DNA from 3 places in the Microtetraspora glauca genome. Region 1 is predicted to be linked to each of the others. Evidence: predicted binding sites of a transcription regulator. Region 1 holds the regulator's gene; each other region holds the start of a gene.

What was found. The regulator HrcA, encoded in region 1, represses chaperone genes, less so after heat shock. The targets are predictions, from matches to a motif close to TTGGCACTCTCNNNNNGAGAGTGCCAA.
Region 2: groL (chaperonin GroEL) is a predicted target of HrcA. The motif match lies at 1,212-1,238, and genes of this name have one in related genera.
Region 3: groL (chaperonin GroEL) is a predicted target of HrcA. The motif match lies at 1,007-1,033, and genes of this name have one in related genera.

Annotation. Positions count from the first base shown of each region.
Region 1 covers NZ_JBFALK010000005.1:150,621-152,886, reverse strand. Annotated here, with positions in the region: gene AB0I59_RS11865 (hypothetical protein) at 1-345, opposite strand, end outside; gene hrcA (heat-inducible transcriptional repressor HrcA) at 508-1,521, shown strand; gene dnaJ (molecular chaperone DnaJ) at 1,522-2,266, shown strand, end outside.
Region 2 covers NZ_JBFALK010000007.1:218,692-220,957, reverse strand. Annotated here, with positions in the region: gene AB0I59_RS15580 (DUF4386 domain-containing protein) at 1-199, opposite strand, end outside; gene AB0I59_RS15575 (helix-turn-helix transcriptional regulator) at 298-522, opposite strand; gene AB0I59_RS15570 (hypothetical protein) at 525-944, opposite strand; gene groL (chaperonin GroEL) at 1,346-2,266, shown strand, end outside.
Region 3 covers NZ_JBFALK010000004.1:30,468-32,733, reverse strand. Annotated here, with positions in the region: gene groL (chaperonin GroEL) at 1-895, opposite strand, end outside; gene AB0I59_RS09225 (cold-shock protein) at 1,249-1,452, opposite strand; gene AB0I59_RS09220 (MoaD/ThiS family protein) at 1,814-2,089, opposite strand; gene thrC (threonine synthase) at 2,127-2,266, opposite strand, start outside.

The DNA of each region.
Region 1 (2,266 bases):
CGGCTTGTCCTTCGGGTCGAGTTGGACGTTCACCTTCTCGCCGCTCTTGAACGTCGTGATGGAGGCGGCGTCCTTGATGGTGGAGGTCAGCCCGCCCGCGAAGCCGGCCACTCCCACGACGATCAGGATGACGAAGAGCAGCCAGGCCAGGATGATCCACAGGATCCTGGGCCGCACGGGTCCCTGCGGAGGCGGCGTGCCGTAGGCGCCCTGCGGGTACGGTGTGCCCTGCGCGTACGGCGAGCCCTGTCCGTACTGCGTGGGCTGCCCGTACGGCGTGGCCTGGTTATACGGCGAAGACGGGCCCCGGACGTCGCCGGGGAGGGGGTTCTGATTCTCGGTCATGGGTCGGACCATAAGGAATGCGACTTGTGAGCTGATTGCGACCGGCTTGCCGGGTTGGCCGGATTGGTGTTATCGCACCCTGTGGGCGGTAGCCGTACACTTGGCACTCGGGAACACGGAGTGCCAGACACCGCGTTTCCCGATGCACAGGGAGGTGACACTTTGCTCGACGAACGCAAGCTGGCCGTGCTTCGTGCCATCGTCGAGGACTATGTGTCCACCAATGAGCCGGTGGGGTCCAAGGCCCTCGCCGACAGGCACAACCTCGGCGTGTCACCGGCCACCATCAGAAACGACATGGCGGCGCTCGAAGAGCAGGGCTACATCCACCAGCCGCACACCAGTGCGGGACGGGTGCCGACGGACAAGGGCTACCGCCTGTTCGTCGACCGCCTCTCCCAGGTCAAGCCGTTGTCCGCGGCGGAACGCCGTGCGATCGAGACCTTCCTCGCCGGTGCCGTGGACCTGGACGAGATCGTCATGCGGACGGTCCGGCTGCTGGCCCAGCTCACCCGGCAGGTCGCCGTGGTGCAGTACCCCTCGCTGACCCGGTCCACGGTCCGCCACGTGGAGATCGTGCCGCTGGCGGAGCGGCGCGTCATGCTCGTGCTGATCACCAACACCGGCCGGGTCGAGCAGCGCGTGATCGAGTTGCCCGAGACCGTCGCGGACGACCGCATCGCTCACCTGCGCGCCGTGCTGAACGCGTGCCTGGACGGCTGCGGCCTGTCCAGGGTGCCGGACACGGTGGCGGAGCTGCCCGATCGGCTGCCCGCCGAGGACAGGCCGGTGGCCGCCACCATCCTGTCGGTGCTGCTGGAGACCCTGGTCGAGCGGCACGAAGAAAAGATCGTTTTCGCCGGTGCCGCCAACCTGGCGGCCGCCGACTTCAGCGTGGGCCTCCGCGAGGTGCTCGAGGCGCTGGAGGAGCAGGTCGTGCTGATGCGGCTGCTCGGCGAGACCGGCGACCTGTCGGGGCTGACCGTCCGGATCGGCTCCGAGAACCCCTACACCGGACTGCGCGGCACTTCTATCGTGGCCGCGGGATACGGTGCGGGCGACAAGGAACTGGCCCGGCTCGGAGTGCTGGGCCCGACGCGAATGGACTATCCGGTGACGATGGGTGCGGTGCGCGCGGTCGCGCGTTACGTCGGGCAGATCCTGGCGGGGTCATAAGTGGCCAAGGACTACTACGGCACCCTCGGGGTGCGGCGGGACGCCAGCCAGGAAGAGATCAAGAAGGCATACCGCCGTCTTGCCCGGGAGCTGCACCCGGACGTCAATCCGGATCCTGAGACCCAGGAGCGGTTCAAGGAGATCACACAGGCCTACGAGGTCCTCTCCGACACCAACAAGCGCCAGATGTACGACCTCGGAGCCGATCCGTTCAGCTCCGGCGCGGGCGCCGGGGCCGGCGGGTTCGGCGCGGGATTCCCGTTCAGCGACATCATGGACGCCTTCTTCGGCTCCGCCGGAGGCTCGCGCGGACCACGCTCCCGGGCCAGGCGCGGCCGTAACGCGACGATCCGGGTCGAGCTCGACCTGGCGGAGACCGCGTTCGGCACCACCCGCGAGATCGTGGTCGACACGGCCGTGCTGTGCGAGGTCTGTCACGGTTCGGGCGCCGCCGCGGGCACCCACCCCGACACCTGTGACATGTGCCACGGCCGGGGCGAGGTGTCGCAGGTCACCCGCTCGTTCCTCGGCCAGGTGATGACCTCGCGGCCGTGCCCCCAGTGCGGTGGCTACGGCAGCGTCATCCGCAACCCCTGCCTCGAGTGCTCCGGCGAGGGCCGCGTCCGCACCCGCCGTACGATCAAGGTCCGCATCCCCGCGGGCGTCGAGGACGGCACGCACATCCAGCTGGCCGGCGAGGGCGAGATCGGCCCCGGCGGCGGCCCGCCCGGAGACCTCTTCCTGG
Region 2 (2,266 bases), on a different contig from region 1:
AGAACGCGGCTTGCACGAGGTCGGCGACGAAGCCGGCACGGACCAGGTCCGCGTGGGCCACGACGTTCCGCGCCGTGCCGGTGGCGTCCCCGGGGCGGTAGACCTCGCCGCGGGAGAAGAAGTGGGCGAAGCCGCCCAGGATCGCGACGATCAGGTAGAACAGTCCAGCGGTTCTGGCGAGATGGTGAGGCGCGCGCATGGTTCCTCCCTGTTTTTGGGCATTTTTGGGGTTTTTTGGCGTGCTGAACGGAGGCCGCGGGGTGGTGTCCCACGCGTCCCGGTGTGGTGATGTGGCGACTACTCTTCGGTGTCGGGGTACTGGAACACGTCGTCGAGCGGCACCGTGAACACCCGGGCGATCTGGAAGGCCATCTCGAGCGACGGTGAGTAGCGGCCCTGCTCGATGGCGATGACGGTCTGGCGGGTCACGCCGATGCGGTCGGCCAGCTCCGCCTGCGTCATCTCGCCATGGGCGAATCGCAGGGCTCGGATCGAGTTGGTGACTTTGGTGGGCTTGGCCATGGTCAGAAGCCTCGGCGGTACGCGACGATCTTGACGATCGAAGAGGTGAATGCGGACACGACGAACGCCAGGTAGAGCGAATTGGCGATCCAGAAGTGCTCGGCCTCCACCATCGCGAGGCCGAGCGGGACCAGCGCGCAGACGCTGACGACGTAGAACCCTATGTGCTGCCCGAGCCGGTTGATCTCCTTGTCGCGTTCGTCTTCCTTGTCGGCGTCCCTGGGCGAGGCGATCGTGGCCACGACGCTCGCGACGATGTTCAGGACCACCGCGACGCCGATGGCCGTGAGCATCGGCCGTATGTAGGCGATTTTCGTGACGTCTGCCCCGGGAACCTGCCCGAGGACGGTCGCGAAGTAGACCACCGACACGACGAGCGCGGACACGGCGTAGATCCACGAGCGCTTCTCTCCGAATGACATGCCCGCTCTCCCATGTATAAAAAACTTGACATCACGAAAGTAAAGCAACGGCGACATGATGTCTAGTATTTTTGACTCCACCATCGACGATGGATCGGGGAGGCGTCGCGCCCATGCCGGCCGGAAACAGGTCGCGTCCGGCGTCGATGCCGGTGCGTGCCGCGATCGCCTCGTGGCGTCGTCGCTCTTGGAGTGACCCTACCAGCTAGTGCGCGCCACGCATGAAGTGCGCGGCGCGCACATTGTGGGTAGAGTGCGACGAGACGCCTGGCACTCGCGCCTGGAGAGTGCCAACCATCCGGCGTGTGCCGGGACGGCGAGGTCCGCCGGCATGCCTGTCGGCGAACCGTCCGTCGCGGGCGCCGTCCCGGACAGCCCCCTATCAAGAGCAGGAGCAGTAGATGGCTTCGAAGATGATTGCGTTCGACGAGGACGCCCGGCGCGGCCTCGAGCGCGGTATGAACCAGCTGGCCGACGCCGTGAAGGTGACCCTGGGCCCCAAGGGCCGCAACGTCGTGCTGGAGAAGAAGTGGGGCGCCCCCACGATCACCAACGACGGTGTCTCCATCGCCAAGGAGATCGAGCTCGAGGACCCGTGGGAGAAGATCGGGGCCGAGCTCGTCAAGGAAGTCGCCAAGAAGACCGACGACGTCGCGGGTGACGGCACCACCACCGCCACCGTGCTCGCCCAGGCTCTGGTACGCGAGGGCCTGCGCAACGTCGCCGCCGGCGCCAACCCGATGTCCCTGAAGAAGGGCATCGAGGCCGCCGTCGAGCGCGTCAGCGAGGAGCTCTCCAAGCTGGCCAAGGATGTGGAGACCAAGGAGCAGATCGCCTCCACCGCCTCCATTTCCGCCGCCGACGCCGAGATCGGCTCGCTCATCGCCGAGGCCATGGACAAGGTCGGCAAGGAAGGCGTCATCACCGTCGAGGAGAGCAACACCTTCGGCCTGGAGCTTGAGCTCACCGAGGGTATGCGCTTCGACAAGGGGTACATCGCCCCGCTGTTCATCACCGACTCCGACCGGCTCGAAGCGGTCCTGGACGACCCGTACGTGCTGATCGTGAGCGGCAAGGTCTCCGCCAACAGGGACGTGCTGCCACTGCTCGACAAGGTGGTCCAGTCGGGCAAGCCGTTGGCCATCATCGCCGAGGACGTCGAGGGCGAGGCCCTGGCCACCCTGATCGTCAACAAGATGAAGGGCGTCTTCCGGTCGGTGGCGGTCAAGGCCCCGGGCTTCGGCGACCGCCGCAAGGCCATGCTGGGCGACATCGCCACCCTCACCGGTGGTCAGGTCATCAGCGAGGAGGTCGGCCTCAAG
Region 3 (2,266 bases), on a different contig from region 1:
CCTGACCACCGGTGAGGGTGGCGATGTCGCCCAGCATGGCCTTGCGGCGGTCGCCGAAGCCCGGGGCCTTGACGGCGACGGACTTGAACAGGCCGCGGATCTTGTTGACGACCAGGGTGGCCAGGGCCTCGCCCTCGACGTCCTCGGCGATGATGACCAGCGGCTTGCCCGCCTGCACGACCTTGTCGAGCAGCGGGAGCAGGTCCTTGTTGGCCGAGATCTTCGAGTTGACGATGAGGATGTAGGGGTCCTCGAAGACCGCCTCCATACGCTCCGGGTCGGTGACGAAGTAGCCCGAGATGTAGCCCTTGTCGAAGCGCATACCCTCGGTGAGCTCGAGCTCGAGGCCGAAGGCGTTGCTCTCCTCGACGGTGATGACGCCTTCCTTGCCGACCTTGTCCATGGCCTCGGCGATCATCTCGCCGATCTGGGCGTCGCCGGCGGAGATGGTGGCCGTGGAGGCGATCTGCTCCTTGGTCTCCACGTCCTTGGCCAGCTTGGAGAGCTCCTCGCTGACGCGCTCGACGGCGGCCTCGATGCCCTTCTTCAGGGACATCGGGTTGGCGCCGGCGGCGACGTTGCGCAGGCCCTCGCGTACCAGAGCCTGGGCGAGCACGGTGGCGGTGGTGGTGCCGTCACCCGCGACGTCGTCGGTCTTCTTGGCGACTTCCTTGACGAGCTCGGCCCCGATCTTCTCCCACGGGTCCTCGAGCTCGATCTCCTTGGCGATGGAGACACCGTCGTTGGTGATCGTGGGGGCGCCCCACTTCTTCTCCAGCACGACGTTGCGGCCCTTGGGGCCGAGAGTCACCTTCACGGCGTCAGCGAGCTGGTTCATACCGCGCTCGAGACCGCGCCGGGCGTCCTCGTCAAACGCGATCATTTTGGCTGCCATAAGGCTAGACCTCCCAGTTGCAGGGTGGCTTGCGAGGACCGAGCCGACGCCCGCGACGGCGTCTGGGCCCGCATTCCCTTCGCCGGCCCCATCGCCTCGATCCTGGTGTTTCTGTCACTCTCGACATCAGAGTGCCAACGAACTGTTTAGCACTCTACCCAGGCGAGTGCAAGCCGCAACGGGTCTGAGCTGGAAGCATCACTCTTTTCGCACGTCCAGCATCATGGATCTACCCGTGCCGTACCCTGACGGACACGGCGGATGCGTGCCGGAACGCGAAGGCCCGGCTCGCCCCACGCGAACCGGGCCCCAGGCCGACGCTCCACGAAGCGCCGTCAGATGCCGTTCCAGGATCAAACGACGGTCCGTACGCCTTCCGCCTGCGGGCCCTTCTGACCCTGCGTGATGTCGAACTCCACCCGTTGCCCCTGCTCAAGGGCCTTGTAACCGTCCATCATGATTGCCGAGTAATGGACGAACACGTCCTTACCACCGTCTACCGCGATGAAGCCGTAGCCCTTGTCCGCGTTGAACCACTTGACGGTGCCCTGCGCCACTTCCGACTCCTCTTGCTGGGCTGGAGATCACGCCCATTCCCGCGCGATCCGTAACAGCTGATCTCAATGCAGACGCCCGAGACCAGTGCTGACCGCCGATACCGAAGAGGCCCCCGGTTACGTCGATCGTCCTCGACCATACCCGTGTCAAGCCGTAGGGCAACAGAGTCAATCCCCAAACTACTTCTTGGCGTTCGCCCAAAGCAGGATCAGGAGAATATTCGGTTAACGATTAGTTAGTTGAGAATTGCACCACATGCCCCGATGTCCAGATAAACGGCCATTAGCCAGAACCCCACGTCAACATGCGAACACCCACGTAGCCGGCCTGGGTACGTGGGTGTCGTGGGCTCGCGAGGGGTCAGCCGCCGGCCACCGCCGGGATCACCGAGATCTGGACACCCTCGGGAGTGGGGGTGTCCAGACCCTCCACGAAACGGACATCCTCTTCCCCGACATAGACGTTGACAAAACGCCGAATCTTGCCCGTTTCATCGAGGATCCGCGCGCCGATGCCGGGATAGTCGGCGTCCAGCTTCTGCAGGACCTCGCGCAACGTTCCGCCTTCACCGGACACCTCGGCGGCTCCCCCCGTGTATGTACGAAGAATCGTCGGAATCCGTACAGAAACGCTCATTTTTCGCTCGCTTTCGTTGCTTCGTTGGTAAACGCGGTCAGTTGGCGAAAGCCGTACGGAATGCCGCGAGAGAGGGGCGGATGACGGCCGCGGGCCGGGCCTCGGCCGCGACGGCGTCCAGGGTCTTCAGGCCGTCTCCGGTGTTGAGCACGACCGTCTCGGCCTCCGGGTCGAGCG